Regions from separate parts of the Lysinibacillus sp. NPDC056959 genome, predicted to be linked through region 1. Evidence: riboswitches for the same ligand, from Rfam matches in the RefSeq annotation. Region 1 holds a riboswitch; each other region holds the start of a gene.
What was found. Region 1 has a riboswitch for thiamine pyrophosphate ahead of ACFTQ7_RS08115 (ABC transporter substrate-binding protein). Riboswitches for the same ligand answer to the same signal wherever they lie in the genome.
Positions count from the first base shown of each region.

Region 1 (6,021 bases):
GTTTTTGGATGCATGTTCCATCAATCGATAAAGCCCTCCAATATAGACTTCTATAAATATCTCTTTATTAAAGGGACGTATTTGATTTGCGACAATCCCTTCATCAATTAACGAAATGATGCCTGTCCAATGCTTATGAATAAAGTGATCAACTGTTTCCCATTGCTTTGGATAATATCGTTGAAGTTCCTCTAAATACTGGAGCTGAGCAAATGTAAAATCAGCTGGAATTAGTACAAGACATTTCTGTAGTTTTTCTACAAGATTTAACGTTGAATCCTGCAGAATTTCATTCTCTTTCAACTTCAGCTCATGAATTGCTAGTTCAATCATTTCATTGAGTAATTCTTCCTTCGAGGGATAGTATCCATACAAAGTTTTAGTACTCATACCTAGTTGCTTTGCTAAATCCCCCATCGTAAACCGGAATCCTTTTCGTTCAGCTTCACTTATTGATACCTTTAAAATTCTATCTTTCAACATGATCACCTGCTTTCAGGAAAATAAAAATAATTGTATATTTTCCTTGTTTTCCATCTAATCATAGGAAAAAATGAAAATATTGTCAATTAAACTTCTCTCACTTCGCTAGTCTATAGCGATTCGGGCTCTTTTTATCAGCTATTCCTCTGTTCTGCCGGCGTCAACTCAATCGGAAATTGCTAAAAAAACACAGCTGCTCGTTAAAAGAACAGTTGTGTTTTTTGTTACAAATTATAAAATGTTGTCGTATTTCTTGTGATGATCTGCGCCGCTTCATGTGTTGCAAGCCCCTTTATCGAGGCAATAACCTCTATGGAATGATCCATTATCCAAGGTGATGTTCGTTTATTGTCAAAAGGTCCTTCAAACGGCCATGGTCCATCTGTTTCTACCATCATTAGCTCAATTGGGTATTTTTTGATAAGCTGTTTAATTTCAGCCTCATACGTACAATCAGGCGTCACTGAAATGAAATACCCATTATGAATCATCCGTTCAATCACTGTCGCATCGCCTTTAAACCAATGGAAATGCGCTTTTGTTAGTTGATGTTTTTCTAGCAAATCACAAACAATCGTCGCATCCTCATAGACTGCATGTAACACAATCGGTTTATTTAATTCCTTTGCTAATCCAATAAACCGTTCTAACAATGCCACATATGGACGCTCATCAATAGCCTTCTCTTGCCTCAAATAATAAGGCAACCCTACCTCGCCAATTGCCACCATGTCATGAGCGTGTTGACGTATCCAATCGAATAAAGCGTTTTCCTCTGCTTCACTTGGTAACGGTTGTTCAGGATGAAAGCCAAACGCCGCCTTTACCTTAGCATAGGCTTTCGACAGTTTCAACGTCTTCTCACTCGACAGTAGATTCATGCTTACGGCTATAACACGTTCAGCTTCCTCTAGCAAAGTTGGTATGTCGTTTTCTTTATACTTGTCTAAATGAATATGTGCATCAATCAACATTCGCCTCATCCTTTTCTTCTTTTAAATACGAGAATAATTGTTGCTTTAATGCCGTAAATGAAGCGGAATGGCGAATTTCTTCTTGTCGTGGTCTTGCAAAAGGTACGATTATTTCCTTTTTCATCGTCGCTGGTCGTTTTGTGAGTACAATAATACGATCAGCTAAAAACAAAGCTTCCTCAATATTATGTGTAACGAACAATATAGATTTTCGATATTTCTCCCAAATCGATAATAGCCACGCCTGCATTTCAAGCCTTGTAAACTCATCCAGTGCTGAAAACGGTTCATCTAAACATAAAATAGGTTTATTACTGACAATTGCACGAATAAACGATACCCGTTGTTGCATACCACCTGACAGCTCATTAGGATATGCATTTACAAATGCTGCGAGCCCCACTTTATCTAACCATTCCTTCGCAACGTTAACATTAGGTTTTCCATGAAGCTCCTCGACCATCGTGACGTTTTCTAGGATCGTCCGCCACGGTAATAAACATGGCTGCTGAGGCATATAGCCAATCGTCCCTCTTTTTTTCTGGATATCTGTGCCGTTTAATAAAATAGCACCTTTATCTATAGAAGAAACACCACCAATTAATTGAAAAAGTGTACTTTTCCCACTGCCTGACGGACCGATAATCGCCACAAATTCCCCGTCCTTCACCTCAAAAGATAAACTACGGATAACTAGAAGGGAATCAAAAGATTTATCAATGTTTTGAATGCTTAGCATAGTTTCCTCTCCCCTTCACAACAAGTTTTTCTATTAATCGAATAGCACTAAATAATAATAAACTTAAAAATACGATAGCGAAAATCGCTACAAATACACGATCCGTTCGAAATGAAGACTGTGCCAATGTCATATAAACGCCAATCCCCATTTTCGCTCCTAACCATTCCGCAATAACAGCCCCCATGACGCTATAGGTAGCAGCAATCTTTATGCCTGAAAAAATCGCTGGATACGCATAAGGCCATTCTAACTTCCAAAAGGTTTGGGCTTTCGTAGCACCTATCATCTCAAAATAATGCTTTAGCTCAGGCGAAGTTTGACGAAAGCCATCCATTGCCGAAATAACTATAGGGAAAAAGCACACAAGACAAATAATAATGAGCTTTGGCAATAAACCGAAGCCAAACCAAATGATTAATAATGGTGCTAGGACAAGTACTGGGACATTTTGCGACATAATGAGAATAGGGTAAAATAGCTCCCTTATAAACGTAAAACGATGTAATAGCACCGCAACTGTGAGCCCACATAATATCCCGATAGCAATTCCAAGAAGTGCTAATTGTATAGTAGCTAAAGCATGCGGCACAAACGTCTCATACGATTGAAAGCCCTCTTTCAAAATGGCACTTGGTGCAGGCAAAAGCCAATGTGGAATATCAGCAAAACGGACAATTAGTTCCCATATGAACAAGAGGAAGGCGATAAAAATTATCGTCCTTCCTTGTTTAACAGCCTGCTTCATTACTTGTATTTCTCCGTTAGCGTATCCATTGTAATACCGGATGGCTGATATAAAATTTTCACTTGCGTAATGACATTGATTGCGCCAAGCTCGATCATCTTGGCATTCATTTTTTCAATAATTTGCAGCAAAGTCGCAAGCTCGCCTTCCATTGTCGTTTCTAATGGATGAACTTCATATTTCACCCCTGAAGCGTCGATAACTGCAATTGCTGCATCGACAAATGGGATCACATCTTCATATGTTTCAGTTTTCGGGATAATTTGTACACTTATTAAAGAGTTTGCCATATTACTTTGTCTCCTTTTTCGGTAAAAAGTCGTTTGTAAATGCTTGTTTTGCGTTAAATTCGCCCTCTAAAACTTTGTTGTCGGCCATCCATTTCGCGTAGTTTTCCCAGACAGCTAATTTTTGCTCGCCCCATTGTGCAGCATCGTCTTGATACTTATCTGCTAACCATTCCTGACTTTTATGCACAAGGTTCTTATCTAAATCCGGTACTGCTTCTAGTAAACTATCAGCTGCCTCATTAGGGTGTTTTATTGCATATTCATAGCCCTTTGCTGCAGCAGCGACAAATGCTTTTACCGTCTCAGGATTATCCTGAATCATTTTTTCATTTGTAGCAAGTACAGGTGTGTAATAATCTAACTGCTCACTATAATCTGTTAAATAAAGCATGTTCAGCTTTTCGCCACGAAGTTCTGCTTCAATACCTGTCCATGCATAATAAATCCACGCAAAATCAATATCTTTTTTCATCATAGTGAAGAAATCTAAATCACCTGCATTGACGATATCTAACTTATTAATATCTGCATCTTCTGTTTGCATTAGTGATTGTAGTACAGCCTTTTCAAGCGGTGCACCCCAGCCACCGTATGTTTTCCCTTCAAAATCCTTTGGTGACGTAATGCCTTTTGATGCGGTAGATGCGAAGCCAGAAGTATTATGTTGTATAATCGCTGCAATCGATACTAAAGGTACATCCTGCACACGAGCCTGTGTAATTCCTTCCTGATAGCTTACGCCAAACTGAGCCTTTCCTGATGCTACAAGCTGATCAGCACCCGTTTCACCAGGTAATAAAATATCAACATCTAAGCCTTGTTCCTTAAAGTAGCCAAGTTTTTCAGCTACATATAAACCTGTATGATTTGTGTTCGGTGTCCAATCAAGAACTACCGATACTTTTGTTAATCCTTTAGCATCCTTTTTAGTTTCTTTTTCGCTACAGCCCACTAATGTTAAAAGTGCAACCATTAGGACCAATAACCATTTTTTCATGCTGAATCCTCCAAGTTAGTAGTGTGAAAGTGTTCATGAATGAATGTCTTTACCAGAAGAAACCGTTCACGGTCTGTTTACACGTAAGGTATGTGCATGCAACAAAAGTCTGAAAACATAAAAAACGCCTAGGATTCCTCCCAGACGTTGTACAATCAGTATCAAAAACTTTCTTTTTTTGAATAGATGTTCCCTACGCTGGTACGAGCCAAATCAGGTTCAAAGGGTCAGCGTCTATCGGACACAATCTCAGCTGGCAACTACCAGCCCCCCTACATTCTTTCGATATGAACTTTTCGAGATTATTATAACCATATCTATCCGTAAATGACAAGGGTCTGTTTATCGATAGCGCTGAATTATTATTAAACAGCCTCATCAAAGCACAAAACTGATTGGTTTCATTTTACAAAAAAGCCCAGCTCTCCAAGGAGCTAGGCTATAAAACTAATGTTATTTCTCTTCTTTTTTTACCGCGAAGACATGTGAAATGGCACCGTCTGTAGCTATATCCACTTTAAAGGAGCCATTTGAATGGCGATCTGCTCGAGTTAATGCTTGTACATCAAGGGACTCTTGCACACCTTTTTCCGTTTCAATCATTAGCTGTTCCCCATCAGTAACCTTGACTACAGCCACGATTCGATGCGGGTTCGCTTTTAACTCTGTTAATACTTTTAAGCCGCGTTTTGCACGACTAGTCAATTCTACTTCGGCTACATTCATTTTCTTCACAGCACCGCGTTGCGTAATAATTGCCACATAGGACGTTTTATCTGGTGGTAAAACATTGATGCCGACTAATGCTTCTCCGTCTTTCAGTGTAATCCCTTTGACGCCACCTGTTTTTACACCTGTTACTGGTAATTCCTCGATTGGGAAACGAATTGCATAGGCAGTATCTGTCGTTAACATTAGTTCTACCTCGTCCGTCACAATACTTGCAAAAATCATTTCATCGCCTGATTTGACATTCATCGTTTTTATCGGCTTCGAATAGCGTGTTACAGCATAATCCGCTACTGATGAGCGTTTAATTTGTCCATCTTTCGTAGCCGTTAAAATATACGTATTGGCCTGTTCGAATGTCTCAAAACCATATACAGCAATAATAGATTCATCTTTTCCGGTTGGCACAATACTTGAAATATGCTGACCAAGATCCTTCCAACGAATATCAGGAAGCTCATGGACTGGCTGATAAATATAATTGCCTCGATTTGTGAACAGCAGTAGATGATGCTGTGTATTTAAATTTGCTTCATATAATAAATAATCGGAATCCTTCATTGCAAAATCCTGACCGTTTGAAGCTGCATGTGAACGTGTAGATGTTCGTTTAATATAGCCATCCTTTGTAACAGTCACTACGACCTCTTCACTTGGTACAAGGACATCTAACGTAATTTTGATTTCTTCAATTTCTTGCTCGATTTTTGAGCGACGAGGCTCTGTAAAGCGTTTTTTAATGTCGAGCAATTCTTGTTTAATGACACGTACAAGCTTTGCTTCACTATTAAGAATCCCTTCAAGCTTGGCGATCAGTTTATTTAATTCATCTTGTTCATTGCGAAGCTCTGTAATATCTGTATTCGTTAATCGGTATAATTGCAAGCTAACGATTGCCTCTGATTGTACTTCTGTAAAGTCAAACTTCGCTTGTAAATTCGTTTTTGCATCTCTTTTATCATTCGACGAACGAATCGTTGCAATGACTTCATCTAAAATAGACAATGCCTTTATCAAGCCTTCAACTATATGCGAACGATCTTTAGCCTTTTGCAAATCAT
Region 1 covers NZ_JBHURE010000005.1:60,798-66,818, forward strand. Annotated here, with positions in the region: gene ACFTQ7_RS08090 (TetR/AcrR family transcriptional regulator) at 1-483, opposite strand, end outside; gene ACFTQ7_RS08095 (TatD family hydrolase) at 708-1,457, opposite strand; gene ACFTQ7_RS08100 (ABC transporter ATP-binding protein) at 1,447-2,196, opposite strand; gene ACFTQ7_RS08105 (ABC transporter permease) at 2,174-2,944, opposite strand; gene ACFTQ7_RS08110 (thiamine-binding protein) at 2,944-3,234, opposite strand; gene ACFTQ7_RS08115 (ABC transporter substrate-binding protein) at 3,236-4,231, opposite strand; TPP riboswitch at 4,405-4,515, opposite strand; gene parC (DNA topoisomerase IV subunit A) at 4,685-6,021, opposite strand, start outside.

Region 2 (6,021 bases), on a different contig from region 1:
AGCTTTCTAGTTATTTACAATACAATGCAATCATTTTTGATAATGTGCCAGGCCATTTAGTAGGCGAGGCAAAAATGACTGTCATTGAGCAAGCAGTGAAAAATTTTGGTGTCGGTTTTACAATGGTTGGTGGCGAAAATAGTTTTGGCTTAGGCGGTTATTTTAAAACACCAATCGAAACTTTACTACCTGTTGAAATGGAGATTAAAGGTAAGGAGCAATTACCATCATTAGGGCTGGCAATCGTACTTGACCGCTCTGGAAGTATGTCTGGAGCAAAGTTAGAGCTTGCTAAGGAGGCTGCCGCCCGTTCAATTGAAATGCTACGAGATGAGGATACGCTCGGGTTTATTGCCTTTGATGACCGACCTTGGGAAATTATTGAGACAGGGCCACTTGGCAATAAGGAAGAAGCTGTAGATACGATTTTATCTGTAACGCCAGGTGGAGGTACTGAAATATATGGTTCACTTGCTAAAGCTTATGAAAATCTAGCAGATTTAAAGCTGCAGCGTAAGCATATTATTTTATTAACAGATGGACAGTCACAGTCGGGTAACTATGAAGACTTAATTACACAAGGAAAAGAAAATGGCACGACTCTATCAACAGTTGCAATTGGTCAAGATGCAGATGCTAACTTACTTGAAGCACTCAGTGAGATGGGGAGTGGGCGTTTTTACGATGTTGTTGATGAGCAGACGATTCCCTCTATTTTATCTCGTGAAACTGCTATGATTTCACGCACATATATTGAAGATAACCCATTTTACCCATCTATATTTAATGCATCTGGCTGGAATACGCTATTTACAAATGGGGTACCTAAAATGAATGCTTATATAGGTACGACAGCAAAGCAGGGGGCCACTGTTATCGCAGAAAGTGAGAAGGAAGATCCTGTACTTGCAGAATGGCAATATGGCCTTGGCAAAACATATGCCTTTACTTCTGATTCGACAGGAAAATGGACGGGAGACTGGGCAAGATGGCAAAATTGGGGTACATTTTGGCAAACGCTTATTTCAAAAATGCTACCAAGCTATAACGATGTTGCCTACGATGTACGTCTAGAATCAGACGGCTCCTTTGTTATTACTGACCCAACAAATGAAGCGGCATTCTTAGATATTGTTGCTGTCAATGAAGCGGGTGAAGAACTTGAAACACAGCTTGAGGCAATTTCAGCATCACAAGTTCGAGCAGTCGTGCAAGCAGAACCAGGACTCATCTTCTTCCGCATTACCGATGAAGAACAAGCTATTTACCAGGCTGGCTTAAGTGTACCTTATAGTGTTGAATATGAATTACGTCCAGTGAACGATAAGCTAATCAAAGAACTAACAAAGCAAACAGGCGGCTCTGTTTTGAAAGAACCGAGCGAAGTATTCCGTGAATTTACTAAAAAAGGAGCGGAACGCCAAAATATCGCAACATGGCTTATATTAGCAGGGATGCTACTATTCTTCATTGATATTACCATTAGACGCTTTGGTTGGGGTTTCCTAACAAGACCGAAGAAAAAAGATCAGCGTGTAGAGGAAAAACCAATACAGGCAGAGGACACAAATGTTGCCCAGCTATTAAAGGGCATGAAAAAACGACATTAGCAATTTAAAAACGATGGTTCAACGCTTTATAGCAATGAGCCATCGTTTTTTGTCATTTCAAGGCTATCATCAATAGTTGGATGACATTTACAAAGTGGGTGGTGAAAATAGGGAATATATAATTCCTGCAAACTATTAGTGCGGTCAGATATACTTTATTTTCCAAAATATTCCGATAAGTCGATGCAACATTCCGATAAAATCTGAAATTGTTCCGATAAAACAGAAATTCATTCCGATAAATCACTCATCCCTTCAAAAAGGATTTATGAATTATAAAAGAGTATTAAGGTTAGTTACAAATACAGTTTTACGTAAATTGCTAGCAACGACAATGCCTAATACAGCACCAATAGTACTTGAAGTTAAAAAGGCTGGCATAAAAAATAAAGCAGCTACAGATGTCCCCATTAATAAATGTGCGTAAGGTACGGCAATGAGTGAGGCAATAATACCTGTTCCAAACATTTCACCGATACCTGCGAGCCATTGTTTGCCGCTGTATTTATAGGCAAGAGCTGCACATAAAGCACCAATAACACTGCCGGGTATAGCTAATAATGAGCCTGTGCCTGTGAAAATACGAATAATGGCTGTGATAAAGGCGATCATAACGGTAGGCACTGGTCCAAGAATGATCGCGCCAATTACATTAATGGCATGCTGTACAGGGTAGGCACGCGCAATGCCTGTTGGTATTGAAACGAAGGTAGAACATGCTACGGCAATTGCTACTAATAAGGCCATGATTGTTAATTTTCGAATTGACATAATTTCCACTCCTATTTAGTATTTAGTGAATCGCTAATTAACCAGAAAAAAAGCCGCTCCCTAAAAGCATTAGGAAGCGGCCTTGCATTTAAAATAGCAAAAAGCAAGTGTCGCCACTTCCCTCCGCTAGTGTGAACTAGATCAGGTTCAAAGGGTCCGTATATGACAATATACGTCTCAGCCTTTTAAAGACTCCCCTAGTGGTAAACATTTAATTGTTAGTTTTTCTCCTAATAATGTAGCACACTACTAAAAATAGTCAATAACTTTTCAGACTAATTTGAATCAGGATGCATAAGGTGTGGTGCTTTTTTCATTGTCCAAATAAGGGCAAGGAAGAAGCAAGCCATTAAAATAATAGACCCGAAAATATAAGGACTGTTCATATTCCAATCGAATAACATACCTGCTAAAGCTGGACCAATCATATTACCAAGACTCATATACGCATTATTCAGACCAGCTGCATAGCCTTGTTCATTTTCAGCAAGCTTTGAAATCAGTGTGTTGACAGCTGGGCGAATCAATGTCGTAGCTGTAGAGAAGATTGTCGCTACAATTAAAATAAGTGCAAACCCAGATGCGAATAATATTAAGAAAATCGAAACGGCTGCAATAAATAAATTGACTAACACTACTTTCATTTCGCCGAAGCGATTAAACAGCGGTGTAATAACAAACATCTGTACAACAACACCAAAAGCGCCGCCCATTACTAATATAATGGCGATATCAGTAGGTGTGTAATTAAACTTTTCTGTAACAAATAATGATAATGTTGTTTGGAAGTTAGCAATTCCGAAAGAGAATACAAGCATGATAATTAGCATGACAAAATAAGGCATTTGGACTGAACGGGCCATCTGCTTTACAAGATTATCCTGCTTCTGCGCCTTTTTCGCTGTGTTCGGTTTTGTAGCAGGTAATAAAAAGAACGATAAAATAGCTGCTAAGATAGCTGCAAATCCAGCAGTATAAAATGGAAAATGTAAACTAACTTTTGAGAGGAATCCACCGATACCTGGTCCAATCATAAAACCAAAGGACATTGCTGCCCCTATCATCCCCATACCTTTTCCGCGTTCCTCGTACGTTGTGACGTCAGCCACAAATGCCATTATAGGAGGTGCTACAAATGCAGATCCAAGGCCACCTAAAAAGCGTGCCAAGAAGAGCATCCACACATCTGTAGATAGCCCGAAACCAATTTGTGCAAGTCCTGTAACTATAAGACCGAAAATAATGAGATTTTTACGACCGTATTGATCGGAAAGATTCCCAGCAATTGGAGAAAAAACAAATTGTGCTAAGGCGAACGTTGCAATCAACATGCCAAGTACTTGTCCTGCAGCACCAAATAGTTTTAAATACTCAGGCATGACAGGAATAATAATTCCGATACTCCCCATTGCGATAAACATATTAAACATTAAAATATATAAAGCCGCCTTATTAGACTTCTGCTGGGTCATCGAATACCCCTTTCTTTATTCAAATATATTACAGTCTACCACAAGGCTTGTACGTTTACTATTGACTATAAGTCTGAAATAAGAGACTTATTTATGGGGGTTCTAATTATTAAAACAAGTCCCACACTCGGTTTTCCCATAGAAATCTACCATTAGTTAAACGAAAAAAGAGGCTAGGAATCAGGTGTCAATTCAAATGACCTTCTTGCAAAGCGAGTGGTTGATTTCCGTTCCGACTGGGCGCTTTGTTGCTGACGCTTCGCTTTCGCACAGTTAAAACATTTGCCGCTGACGCTTCGCTTTCGCGCAGTTAAAACAGTTGTAGCTGCCGCTTTGCTTTCGCTACAGAAAACATTCGCTTCGTTCCACTATGCTGATCCCCAAGGAGTCGCCCGGTCTCCACTCCAATCAACCACTTCAGAAGCATCAGTATATTTTTATAGAAAAATAAAAAATATTACATCAAAAAAACGCAAGAAATCAACTTTTCTAAAATTGATTTCTTGCGCTTTGAGCTTATCGAATACTCATTTTAAATTCTAAAAACAGCTCATTGTATTTACCCAAATAATCAGGGCCTAAGTTTTTATAAACTTCTAATGTTTTACGTTGTTCTTCAGAAGGATAGAATCGCTTATCAGATACAACTTCCTTATCCATTAACTTCATCGCTGCAATATTAGGGGAAGAGTAGCCTACATAATCAGCGTTTTTAGCACCTGATTCAGCTTTTAGCATGAAATTAATGAAGGCATGTGCACCATCTAGATTTTTTGACGTTTTTGGGATGACCATATTGTCAAACCATAAGTTTGAGCCTTCCTTCGGTACAGCAAAGTCTAAATCTTCATTTTCTGACAACATGTCAGCTGCTTGACCAGACCAAGTGAGTGCCACGGCCGCTTCTTTATTAACCATCAGCGGTGTAATTTCATCCCCGATAATGGCTTTTACATTTGGCGCTAATGTGATTAGTTTATCCGTAGCCGTACGTAGCTCCTCGTTATTTAAAGAGTTGAGCGAGTAGCCAAGGCTGTTTAAGCCCATACCAATCACTTCACGTGCACCGTCTACTAAAAAGACTTTACGCTTTAATGAAGGATCCCATAAGTCCTCCCAAGAAGAGAAGTCAAGATTTCCAACGAGCTTTGGATTATAGACAACACCGACTGTTCCCCAGAAATATGGAACAGAATATTTATTGTCGTCATCAAATGGTAAATCTAAAAAATACGGATCGATATTTTTAAAATTAGGGATTTTCGTTTTATCTAAAGGAACAAGTAAGTTTTCTTCCTTCATTTTTTCAATCATATATTCAGAAGGTACTGCAATATCGTAAGCTGTACCACCTTGTTGAATTTTTGTCATCATTGCTTCATTTGAATCAAACGTCTCATAGATAACATGAATGCCTGTTTCTTTTTCAAATTGTTTCAGCAAATCAGGGTCAATATATTCTCCCCAGTTAAAGATTGTTAACGTATCTTTACCACTTTTCCCACCGCCCGCACTTAGGGCGTCTGCAGCATAGAATAAAAGGGCGGAAACGACAAGTATTGCGATTGTTGCTTGAATTAATTGCTTCATTGAGTTCCCCCCGTTCTTTTATTAGCGCGGCTTGTGATGAAGTAATAGCCAACTACGACTATAACCGTTACAAAGAATACTAAACCAGAAATAGCATTAACCGTTAAGGAAATACCGGCACGTGCCATCGAATAAATTTCAACAGATAATGTACTGAAACCGTTACCTGTTACGAAAAATGTTACCGCAAAGTCATCTAGAGAATACGTTAAGGCAAGGAAGAACCCTGCAAAAATACCAGGTTTAATATACGGTAAAATAACACGCATCATAACATCTTTTTTCGTTGCTCCTAAATCTAATGCAGCGTCGATTAATGATTTATTCATTTCTAATAGTTTCGGTAAAACCATCAGTACAACGATTGGAACACTGAACGCTACATGTGCTAATAAGACAGAAGCAAAGCCTAATTTAATACCAATCATTGTGAATAAAATTAAAAAGCTTGCACCAATAATGACATCCGGGCTAACAATTAACACATTGTTTAAAGAAAGTAGTGTATTGCGCATTTTGGAATCTTTAACAGTAACAATACCAATAGCTCCTAGTGTTCCAATGATTGTAGAAATCAA
Region 2 covers NZ_JBHURE010000001.1:337,716-343,736, reverse strand. Annotated here, with positions in the region: gene ACFTQ7_RS01595 (VWA domain-containing protein) at 1-1,610, shown strand, start outside; gene thiW (energy coupling factor transporter S component ThiW) at 1,884-2,381, opposite strand; TPP riboswitch at 2,483-2,590, opposite strand; gene ACFTQ7_RS01585 (MFS transporter) at 2,657-3,853, opposite strand; gene ACFTQ7_RS01580 (ABC transporter substrate-binding protein) at 4,370-5,443, opposite strand; gene ACFTQ7_RS01575 (ABC transporter permease) at 5,440-6,021, opposite strand, start outside.
Region 2: linked by a shared signal. The riboswitch ahead of thiW (energy coupling factor transporter S component ThiW) and the one ahead of ACFTQ7_RS08115 (ABC transporter substrate-binding protein) in region 1 are both predicted to bind thiamine pyrophosphate.

Region 3 (6,021 bases), on a different contig from region 1:
TAAAAATGGTGTTATTCGTATAAGCTTTGGCGCGCATGTAACAGATGAAGATATTGTAAAGGTTAAACAAGTATTAGATGAAGTATTGACGGAACTTAAAGGAGAATTTTAAAAATGATTTGGAAAGAAATTTTAATTCGATATGGAGAGCTTTCTACAAAAGGCCGCAACAAGATGGATTTTATTCGTCGTTTACGAGAGAACATTCGTCATGCGTTTGCGGATTTAGGACATTTACACATTCGCACAGAGCGTGATCGAATGTTTATAGCCATTCAAGATGAAGCACAAATGGACGTACTATTAAAAGGATTACCTAAAATTTTTGGTATTCAATCATTTAGTCCCGTGGCTGCATGTGAAAAAGATATCGAAGCCATGAAAAAACTAGCCATAACAATTATGGATACATTTAAAAATGAACAGCTTACATTTAAAGTAGAAGTAAAGCGCACAGATAAAACATTCCCGTTAGAATCACATGCCATTCAACGCGAAATTGGTGGTTATGTATTACCACAATATCAAAATTTGTCTGTAAAGGTGAAGAAGCCTGATATCGAACTTCGTGTAGAGGTGCGTCATGATGCAACATATATGATGGCACAAGTTATTCCGGGTGCAGGTGGAATGCCTGTAGGCTCGAATGGTAAATCTTTATTAATGCTTTCAGGTGGTATCGATAGTCCAGTTGCCGGTTATTTAATGATGAAACGAGGAGTGCGCTTAGAAGCGATTCACTTCTTTAGCCCACCATATACAAGCCAAAACTCATTGGAAAAAGTAAAGGTACTTGCTAATGAATTAACGAAATTCGGAGCGAGTATACGTTTACACGTTATTCCGTTTACTGAAATTCAAGTTCTTATTAAAGAAAAAGTACCATCTAATGTATCGATGACAACTACTCGTCGTATGATGCTAAAAGTGGCTGACAAAGTACGTGAAGACATAGGCGCACTAGCTATTGTTACAGGTGAAAGTCTTGGGCAAGTAGCGAGTCAAACTCTTGAAAGCCTTACAGCTATTAATGCAGTAACGAACACACCGATTTTACGTCCATTAATCTCATCAGATAAATTAGAAATTATCGATATTGCAGAGAAGATTGGCACATACGAAACGTCTATTCAGCCATTTGAAGACTGCTGTACAATTTTTACTCCTGCAAGTCCAAAAACAAAGCCAAAGCTTGAAAAGGTTGAGCATTACGAAAGCTTTTCGGATTTTGATGAACTCATCGAACGAGCAGTGAAAAACCGTGAAGTTTACATTTTCCCGAAAAAAGAACAAGAAGCCGATAAATTTGCGGATCTTCTATAGAAGAAACTTGCGATTTCATAAGAGCCGACTCAAAAGTACATTTTGAGTCGGCTTTTTTAGTCTATTTCCTTCTGAGGTACAATTTACCTGAAATATTTTTGTATTAAAAATCTAAAATCGCACATTCTATATTCACAAGGAGGTGAGAAACACATGGCAAACAACAACAACCGCAGTTCAAATCAACTTGCTGTACCTGGTGTAGAGCGCGCACTTGATCAAATGAAATACGAAATTGCACAAGAATTTGGTGTTCAATTAGGAGCTGACGCTTCAGCTCGTGCTAACGGTTCCGTTGGCGGTGAAATCACTAAACGTCTTGTACAAATGGCAGAATCTCAATTAAAAGGTATGCCGAACAACCAATAATTGCTTAATTAGCAATTATTAAAATTAAAACCAGTGACCGTAAAAGGCACTGGTTTTAGTTTGTTTAAAATGTTTATTTTTTATCCCGTATTAACGGGGAGTAATTAAAAAACCGGATTGAAAGACACCCACTGATTAAAGTTTCACTTTATCCTACAAATGCTTTAAATGTAGAGACTGTATTCGGAATATCCTCACTTTCGCAAATTGAGGAAATAACTGCTATTCCATCTGCACCTGCTTTAAATACCGTATGTGCATTCGAGCAGTTTATGCCTCCAATTGCAACGATAGGCAGCTTTGGATATTGTCTGCGAACTTGTTGTAAAAATTCAGTTCCAATAGGCGGTTTGGCATCACTTTTAGAAGTAGTTGAAAAAATTGGACCAATTCCTACATAGTCAGCACCATATTGTAAAGCAGTTTTTAATTCCGCTTGAGAATGAACAGAAACACCTAGTATCATGTTGCCAATTTTTTCACGTACCATTGACACAGGAAAATCTTCTTGGCCAATATGAACGCCATCTGCTCTAAGTTTTATAGCGAGCTCTACATCATCATTAATAATAAACGGAACATGATACTGTTGACAGAGGTTTTGACATTTACGAGCAAAATTTTCATAGGCTTGTCCAGTAAGGGGATTTGGCCCTTTTTCACGGTATTGAAACATAGTAATTCCAGATTGGAGAGCTTTTTCTAATACGGTTAGTGGCTCCTGATTGAAAACATTACCTGTACCCATAATAAAATATAGCTGTAAATCGTCACGTTTCATGAATGATCACCTCGCAGGAATCCTTATACTGTTGATAAGCAAAATGATTTGTTGGACCATGGCCATTCCCAATGGATAAATCATGAGTTATTGCTAATTGAATAAATTTTTTAGCTTCCTCAATTGCCATTTCTATAGGTAGCCCAAGACCAAGAAAAGCAGTTAATGCAGCGGAAAATGTACATCCTGTACCATGCGTGTTTTTTGTTGTAATACGAGTAGATTGCATAGAAAATGATCGACCATCTTGAAAAAATACATAATCAGTAGCATAACATTTATCCTCTACATGACCGCCCTTCATAACGACGCATTGAACGCCTGTCTGTAATAAGATCTGGGCTACTTCGTTAATATCTGCTATAGAATTAATTTTTCTTCCGGAAAGGGTTTCGGCCTCAGGAATGTTTGGCGTTACAATTGTTGCTAAAGGTAGCAAATGTTTTCGTAATGCCTCAATTGCTTCTTGTTGTAATAAGCTCTCGCCACCTTTTGCGATCATAACAGGATCTACAATAAGGGGAATATTTACTTCGGCTAAAATATGTGCAATTGATTGGATGATTTCGGAGGAAAACAACATTCCTGTTTTAATAGCACTAATTGAAAAATCCTCGATTAGCGCTTTCAGTTGTTTTTCAACAAAGCTCACTTCAATTGGTAAAACATCTGATACACCCAAAGTATTCTGGGCCGTTAAAGCTGTAATGACAGACGTTCCAAATACTTTTAATTCCTGGAATGTTTTTAAATCAGCTTGTATACCTGCACCGCCGCCACTATCTGAACCGGCAATTGTCGTTACAATATGCATTATTCTTCACCTTCCTTTGAAAGGCGATGTAGTTCATTCAATACAGCAATTTGAAAATCGCCAATGAATCGAGTAGAAGAAGCGGCTTTTTCTGCTAATTTTTTATAAAGCGATAATGTTTCTAGTAATTGGTCAAACGGTTGAGCTCCTGCGGTGAAGGAGGCACAACATAGTGCACTCAATAAGCAACCAGTTCCAGTAACTTCTGTCATTTGTAAATTTCCACCCGTAACCCATTGCTGATGTTTGCCATCAGTAATAAAATCCTTTTCACCGGTCACAATAACAATACAATTGTATAGTTGAGCTATTTTCTGTGCCTCTAGTTCTATAGAAATTGAACCACTACCACTATCTACGCCTTTTTGTTGCCAGTCTACATTGGCAATTGCTGCAAGCTCTCCGATATTACATCGAATTGCCGCAAATTTTATTTCCTCCAATAATTGCTGTACTGTTTGTTTCCGGTAAGTCGTTGCACCTGCTGCAACAGGATCTAAAACAACCGGAATGCCAAGAACATTTGCTTTTTTCCCTGCAAGTAACATGGATTCTTTCATTCGCTCATTAAGGGTCCCGATATTGATCAATAAACCTGAGGCGATTGTGACCATTTCTTCAACTTCATGACCGTCATCAGCCATGACTGGTGAAGCGCCTACTGCTAATAAGCCATTTGCTTGGAAATTAGCAACAACATAATTCGTCATGCAATGAATAAGTGGATTTTGTTTACGGATCGTTTGGAATATCAATTTAAGTCCTCCTCGTTGGATGGACGTAAGCGTGCAAAAAAGGCTCTTTGCGTGCAAAAAACACGTAAAAGAGCCTTTCATCAGTAAGTCGATGTGAATTGCTCCCTACGTCAGTATTAACTAACAGGTTCAAAGGGTCAGGTTTTACCTTCTCAACTCTAATTGAGTCCCCCTGCAATTATGCTTTTAGTTGACCAAAATGTACCATATTATTCATTCACGTTCAATAGGGAGTTTTTTATTTTTATTCAGCAATTCTGTGCGAAAGCGATGATTACGCCAAGTTGAAATAAATAGAAGCAATACGTGACTGATGCCATATAGCGGGGCATGATAGTTGTCACGACTTTAATGAATTAGAGTGAATTCCATTGAAAATGATAAAAATTGAGTTTTATAATGGGCGTAACAAAAGGGGGCAATTGCCATGAAACGAGAAGATTTAATCGCACCAGAATGGTATAACATTTCAGAGGAAATTGAAAAGTATGCACAGGATCCTACCAAAAATGCATTATTAATTTATAGCGAAGACGAGGAAATTCAGTACTTATCATATACAACTTTACTTGAAAAGGCGAATCAGGCAGCACATGTATTTACCTCCCAAGGTTTAAAAAAAGGCGATGTTATTTTAGTCATGGTACCGAGGTCAGTGGAAGCATATATCGTATATATTGCAGCTTTGAAGGCAGGGTTAACGATTATTCCTAGTTCAGAAATGCTGAGAACTAAAGATATTGAATATCGAATCAATCATGCCGATGCAAAAGGAGTTGTTGCATTTGAGCCTTATATTGAACAATTTGATAATGTGGAAAATTTACAAGCAATAAAGCAATTTGTCATTGGTCATGCACATGAGCCTTGGCAACCGTTGCTTGAAAAAATGCAAGGCCAACCAACATCTTATATAAGCTCTACTCCAACTAAGTGTACAGACATTGCATTTTTAGCATATACAAGTGGTACAACAGGCAATCCAAAGGCAGCGGTACATACACATAGCTGGGGTTACGCACACTTGCGAACTACTGCGCCAAATTGGTTAGGGGTTCAAGAGGGTGACATTGTTTGGGCAACAGCAGCTCCAGGCTGGCAAAAATGGATTTGGAGTCCGTTCCTCGCTACTTTAGGAAGTGGTGCAACAGCATTTGTATACAAAGGTCACTTTGATGCGGCAACTTACTTTGCACTGATTGAAAAATTCAATATTAATATTCTATGTTGCACACCAACCGAATATCGATTTATGGCGAGTCTTGAAAATTTACAAGATTTTAATGTAAGTACAATACGTCAGGCTGTGTCAGCAGGTGAACCTTTAAATAGTGAAGTGATAAAAGTATTTTCCGAAGTTTATAATTTACAAGTACGAGATGGCTATGGACAAACAGAGAATACATTACTTGTTGGTACAATGGTAGGGATGGAGTCTAGAATGGGATCAATGGGCAAACCTACTCCGGGTAATACTATTGAAATTATAAATGATATTGGAAATCCTGTTGCGGTTGGGGAAGTTGGAGATATTGCTGTACACTGTGAAACACCCGCGTTATTTAAAAAATATTTAAACGATCCAGAGCGAACAAATTTACAATTTAGAGGCGATTGGTATATTACCGGAGATCGTGCATACAAAGATAATGACGGTTATTTTTGGTTTGAAGGACGTGGGGATGATGTCATTATTTCTTCTGGGTATACGATTGGCCCATTTGAGGTAGAAGATGCGTTGTTAAAGCATCCGGCTGTGAAAGAAACTGCCGTTGTTGCAAGTCCAGATAAGATTCGTGGAAATATCGTGAAGGCGTTTGTTGTGCTCTGTGAAGGAGAAGTTGGTAATGAAACACTTATAAAAAAACTGCAAAGCCATGTAAAAACTTTAACAGCCCCATATAAATATCCTCGTGCGATTGAATTTGTTACTGAGCTGCCAAAGACTTCATCAGGCAAAATTCGTCGTGTCGAATTAC
Region 3 covers NZ_JBHURE010000025.1:22,613-28,633, forward strand. Annotated here, with positions in the region: gene ACFTQ7_RS20705 (cysteine desulfurase family protein) at 1-112, shown strand, start outside; gene thiI (tRNA uracil 4-sulfurtransferase ThiI) at 115-1,323, shown strand; gene ACFTQ7_RS20715 (alpha/beta-type small acid-soluble spore protein) at 1,477-1,692, shown strand; gene thiE (thiamine phosphate synthase) at 1,841-2,473, opposite strand; gene thiD (bifunctional hydroxymethylpyrimidine kinase/phosphomethylpyrimidine kinase) at 2,463-3,287, opposite strand; gene thiM (hydroxyethylthiazole kinase) at 3,287-4,042, opposite strand; TPP riboswitch at 4,128-4,226, opposite strand; gene mbcS (acyl-CoA synthetase MbcS) at 4,470-6,021, shown strand, end outside.
Region 3: linked by a shared signal. The riboswitch ahead of thiM (hydroxyethylthiazole kinase) and the one ahead of ACFTQ7_RS08115 (ABC transporter substrate-binding protein) in region 1 are both predicted to bind thiamine pyrophosphate.

Region 4 (6,021 bases), on a different contig from region 1:
CTGCCCGCCTTTTTAAATTCCTTCGCCTTCTCCTGCATACCTTTATGGATAGCTTCAGTCGTATTTAGATCTTTTTCTTTTGCATAAGTACGAATATCCTGTGAGATTTTCATACTACAAAACTTAGGTCCGCACATTGAACAGAAATGCGCAGTTTTTGCTCCTTCTGCTGGCAATGTTTCATCATGATATTCGACTGCACGCTCTGGATCTAACGAAAGGTTGAATTGATCGCGCCAGCGGAATTCAAAGCGTGCCTTAGATAGTGCATCATCACGTTGCTGTGCCCCCGGATGCCCTTTCGCTAAATCAGCAGCGTGTGCAGCAATTTTGTACGTAATAACCCCTACACGAACATCATCACGATTTGGTAAGCCAAGATGCTCTTTAGGCGTTACATAACATAGCATTGCCGTACCATACCAACCAATCATTGCAGCTCCAATGGCTGATGTAATATGGTCATAGCCCGGAGCAATATCTGTCGTTAGTGGTCCTAACGTATAGAAAGGAGCTTCCTTACATACCTCTAACTGCTTGTCCATATTTTCTTTAATAAGATGCATCGGCACATGCCCTGGTCCTTCTACCATCACCTGTACATCATGCTCCCAGGCAATTTGCGTTAATTCCCCTAGCGTTTCCAGCTCCGCAAACTGAGCCTCATCATTTGCATCTGCAATAGAACCAGGACGTAAACCATCACCTAAAGAGAAGGCAACATCATAGGTTTTCATAATTTCGCAGATTTCTTCAAAATGAGTATATAAGAAGCTCTCTTGATGGTGATATAAACACCATTGCGCCATAATCGAGCCTCCTCGAGACACTATGCCAGTTACACGATTAGCCGTTAATGGCACATAGCGTAGCAATACCCCTGCATGAATCGTGAAGTAATCTACACCTTGCTCTGCTTGTTCGATTAACGTATCACGATATACCTCCCACGTTAAATCCTCTGCCACACCATTTACTTTTTCTAGCGCTTGATAAATCGGCACCGTTCCTACTGGCACCGCAGCATTACGGATAATCCATTCACGCGTCGTATGAATATGCTTACCCGTCGATAAATCCATAATGTTATCAGCACCCCAGCGTGTAGCCCACGTCATTTTTTCTACCTCTTCTGCAATAGAGGATGACACCGCTGAATTTCCAATATTGGCGTTAATTTTCACGTGGAAGTTGCGTCCAATAATCATTGGCTCTGCCTCAGGGTGATTAATATTAGATGGCAAAATTGCACGCCCCGCCGCGATCTCTGAGCGCACGAACTCGGGATCCATATTTTCACGAATCGCTACAAACTCCATTTCTGGAGTAATAATTCCCTTTCGTGCATAGTGAAGCTGCGTTACATTTTTGCCTTTTTTCGCACGTAAAGGCCTTCTAGATAAATCCGGAAATACATTTTCATTCATTCGTGGATCATTAGCTTTGCGGAATCCATTATCTTCTGGCTTGATCGTACGACCTTCGTATTCTTCAACGTCACCTCGTTCTTTGATCCATGCACTACGTAAAGCTGGTAATCCTTTCGTAATGTCCACCTTATGTGCAGGATCAGTGTACGGGCCACTCGTATCATAAACACGCACTGGTGCATTTTCCTCTTCACCAAAGCTTCCTGTCGTCGGACTCAAAGCAATCTCACGCATTGGCACTAAAATATCTGGTCGAGAACCTTCTACGTAAACTTTTTTACTTCCTTCAAAACTTGACATAATCGTAATATTCTTTTCGCTAACTGTTGTCATAAACTACTTCGCTCCCTTTTATATTAATATAAGGACCGAATCTAGCTCACCCAACAAAAATCAATTTCGCCTTGGCGTAATTGCGTCCGGATTTTGAATTGTGCCCGCACAATTCATTCCTTTTAAAATCCGTGACATCCGCCGGAGGCTTGTCTTCATTCAGCAGGCGTTTGGGCACCTACTAGTTAGGAAGCTTCACCGCATACATCTCATCACCTGGAAAGATAGGAGTCTTCTGCTGAATGAAGACAAAAAGCCGAATCCAAAAAAATTTTGGATCCGGCTAAGAATGTAAAGGTATAGTTATTGCAAATAACGTAGTGTGCAATAATGGTTAACTTTCCCACGCTGGTATGAGCCAGATCAGGTCCAAAGGGTCAAGAAACCTCTATGCGTTTCCCTCTCAGCCTGACTCATCAGACTCCCCTAGTTAATACTATTAAGTTTGATGCTAGTGTAGCAGATATTGCTAATAGATGGAAGCTTCATTTGATTATTTTTGGCACATTCATCAAGAATCAGCGTCAGATTAGACTTTGGCGCACAACTTCACGTTATCTGATGAATTCATATACTTTGAAGATTTATCGGAACAAAATCTCATTTTATCGGAACAATTTCAGTTTTTATCAACTATGGACAATCAAATGAGCACCTAGCCATTAGGTAAACAACAACTCCGCTACATAAATCACAATTGTCACTGTAATACAGCTCACAATCGTTGAAAATAAAACTGTTTGTGCAGCAGTTGCCGATTCTACGTCATATTCTAATGCCAGACTGGAACTATTTCGCGATGTCGGGAACGAACTAGCTATAAAAAGTGATTGTGCCACGACACCGTCAAGACCAAGAGCAAAAATGATAAGCAATGCTACGGCAGGCCCTATGATTAATCGTGTAAAACAACTAATGTATACCATCTTATTAAACATAGATTTTATTTCAAGTTGGGATAGCTGTGCCCCTAAAGTTATTAATGCTACAGCGATAAAGCCATCTGCCACATGATCTATCGGAATTTTTACGAACTGCGGTATAGGGATTTTAAAATAGTTCATAGTAACGCCAATAATAAGTGCATGAATAATAGGCATTTTGAGGAAATCCTTCAAAATTGACATACCTGATTTTGTTGAAGAAATTAAATTGTACAAGCCGTAAGTATACGTCGTCATATTTTGAAATATAACGAGAATAACTTGAATCGCTACCCCAATCGGCTGAGTCACGAAAATCATTTGGGCAACTGGAATACCATAGTTGCCTGAATTAATGAGGACAACGCTATTTTTAAACACCGCAGCCTCTGTTTTTACTAAACCGAGCCCCTTTGCTAGAAAGTGACTAAGGACCATTTGGCTTCCGATAAAGAGCAGAATAAAAAACGCAACTTCCCCTAGCACAGACAATTCTATACTCGTTTCATATAAATTCACAAAAACAGCTGCTGGCATAAAGCAGTATGTAATAAGTTGAGATAGCGCCTTTAAATTAAAACGAAATTTCCTTTGCAAAACTGCGCCAAGTACTAGAAGCACTAAAATCGGAGCTACAATTTGAAAGAAAATCATACCGAGATACACCATAGTGTTGTCCCCCTTCCCTCTCCTATAGTAGTGCTGTTTGTAAACTCGGTCAATGTACTTCAGCGTTCACTCATCCTGTCTTTTTCATCATGTCCAAACAATAGCAAAGGCTCTCGGAAGGATGATTTACCCTCTCAAACTACGAGTTATTAAAATAATTGAAGAAAAAAGGCCTATTATTTCATTAAATTAATATAGTAAAATACCCCATTTGCGCACTAAACCGAAGAAATATATGATATATTATCCATTAAATACAATGATTGGAGCGACAAAAAAATGAAGAATAAAGTATTTTCTACTTTTATGGCTACCGCTATTACAGCAACCTTAATTGTGCCTGTATCAACTGCGAATGCCACTTCTAATGATGTATCTTTAAACCACTCAGTTCAAATCGACGGGCAAGTAGCTGCAGCCAAAACAAAGGGACAAAATGTTACTATTACCAGCATCGCTAATGATAAAGTACGCACATCCAATGGCCAATTTAAAATTAGTAAGTCATTGAAGCCCCTCTTAAACACATCCAATAATGCTGCATTGGCAAATGCTGCAGCTACTATTGTCGTAAAGAACGGTGAAATTACAAGTATTACATCACTAACACTAACTAAAGGTGGAACAAAAAATAAAGCGTTAGATTTTGATGGCGGCGACGCGCAAATTGCTGGAAGCCTAACTGTAAATGCGGATTATGTAAAAGTTCAAAATGTCACTATTGAAGATGAACTTATCGTAACTAATCGTGTGAAGAAGGCCATTACAATTGATGATGTTGCTATTGGGGATACAATTACTTTTAGACCTTTATTGACTAAAAATAGTAATTGGTTAAATGTTTCTCTAAAAGATATTAAATCTCCAAACATTAACTTAAAACGTACTAAAGTGAGTGTGACTTCTGACAAAACTATTTCGAATGTCGACGTAGTTGGTAAAGTTACTGCATTTGAAGTAACGGCCAATGTTGATAAACTAACTATCGATGTTGAGAAAGATTTCACTCTTTACGGAAAAGGTACAATTGAGCAAGTGGTTGTCAAACATGGGGCAAAGGTGGCATTAAATTCGGGGCATCTAATTAACAAAGTACAGGTGGATGATAAAAAAGCCTCTGTGACATTACCTGTTTTAAATAAAACGGAGCTTAGTAATTTAGTAGCTTCACCTCCATACGTTGCAGTATCTGTTAATGGATATGACATTTCAGTAACTGATAAATGGACAACGCAGGCTGAACGTACAACATTCGAATCAGCCGTAAGCAGCGCTAGAACAGTAGTTAATAATTCTTACGCTTCTCAGGAACAAGTAAACAATGCGATTACACAGTACAAAAATGCATTAAACGTTTATCGTGCTGTGCAAAAAAGCGGAACAAAATATGTTTATGGTGATAAGTCTTCACTACAATCGATGATCAACTCTGTTCAGTATGTAAAGGTTTCTTGGAACAATGGTAATGATGTAGCTTCTTATGAACCTTGGACAACTCAAAGTGAGAAGGATGCTCTAACCTCTGCCGTTTCATCTGCTCAATATGTTGTAAATAATTACTATGCAACACAGTCTGATATTACAAATGCAATCAGCAATTTAAACTACGCCATCACAATTTATAAGAATGCACAAAAATATGGCACTTATCAATATAATGCCGATCGATCTTCCCTTTTTTCACTTATTAACTCTGTTCAGTATGTAACCGTTTCTGTAAATGGATCTGAATTATCCTACAATGTAGTTTGGACGACGCAAAGTGAAAAAGACGCTCTAGTTTCTGCTGTTTTATACGCACAAGGTATTGCAAACAATAGCTCATCGTCTCAGTCGGATATTTCGTATGCCTATCAATATTTATATAATGCCATTTCAACTTATAGGAGTAATTATAAATCTGGTGTGAATCATTGGCATTACGTTGATAAATCTTGGTTAACATCACTCATTAATTCTGTTCAGTATGTAAAAGTTTCCGCGAATGGCGATGGCTCTGATATCCCTTATTATGAACTATGGACAACAGAAAGAGAAAAACGCAGTCTAGAAAAAGCAGTTCAACACGCTCAATCCGTTGCCAGTAACGTCTATGCCTCTTCGTACGAAGTGACAGAGGCTATTAACAAATTAAACAAGGCGATCGACATCTATAAAGATGCTCAAAGTTCAGGTAAACAATAAAAAAATTGAAAGGACTTGGCACTAAGCCAAGTCCTTTTCAAACTCAAAAAATCAATTATGCCTCGGGAATCGTGGCGTCGGCTTCGATCGTAATGAGTCTTTCCGTCGCTTTGAGGGTTCTTTCCATCACTTCGGCAGTTCTTCCCGTCGCTTTGATGATTCTATCCCTTCAAAAAAAGCGACTCGCTCCCCGTTCATAGCTTCATAAGTACATAAGACACAAAGTATTTAAAAATTACATAATCAATCTACCTATTCACTTAAAATATACATGAAAAAATCCTGAGATATGATAAAATTGGTTTACCAACATATATTAGGAAATCGCTGTCTAGACACGACTCTTTTCGGCAGGTAAATAATAAACCATTTCACAAGACAATCAAAGGTTCCAACCAGGGTAAAAGACCTACATATTACCCATCACACTTATCCAAAACCAATAGGAGGTTTCCCGTATTATGAAAAACAAAAGAAAATTA
Region 4 covers NZ_JBHURE010000033.1:16,910-22,930, reverse strand. Annotated here, with positions in the region: gene thiC (phosphomethylpyrimidine synthase ThiC) at 1-1,763, opposite strand, end outside; TPP riboswitch at 2,087-2,201, opposite strand; gene ACFTQ7_RS22790 (AEC family transporter) at 2,426-3,355, opposite strand; gene ACFTQ7_RS22785 (S-layer protein) at 3,635-5,539, shown strand; gene ACFTQ7_RS22780 (hypothetical protein) at 6,001-6,021, shown strand, end outside.
Region 4: linked by a shared signal. The riboswitch ahead of thiC (phosphomethylpyrimidine synthase ThiC) and the one ahead of ACFTQ7_RS08115 (ABC transporter substrate-binding protein) in region 1 are both predicted to bind thiamine pyrophosphate.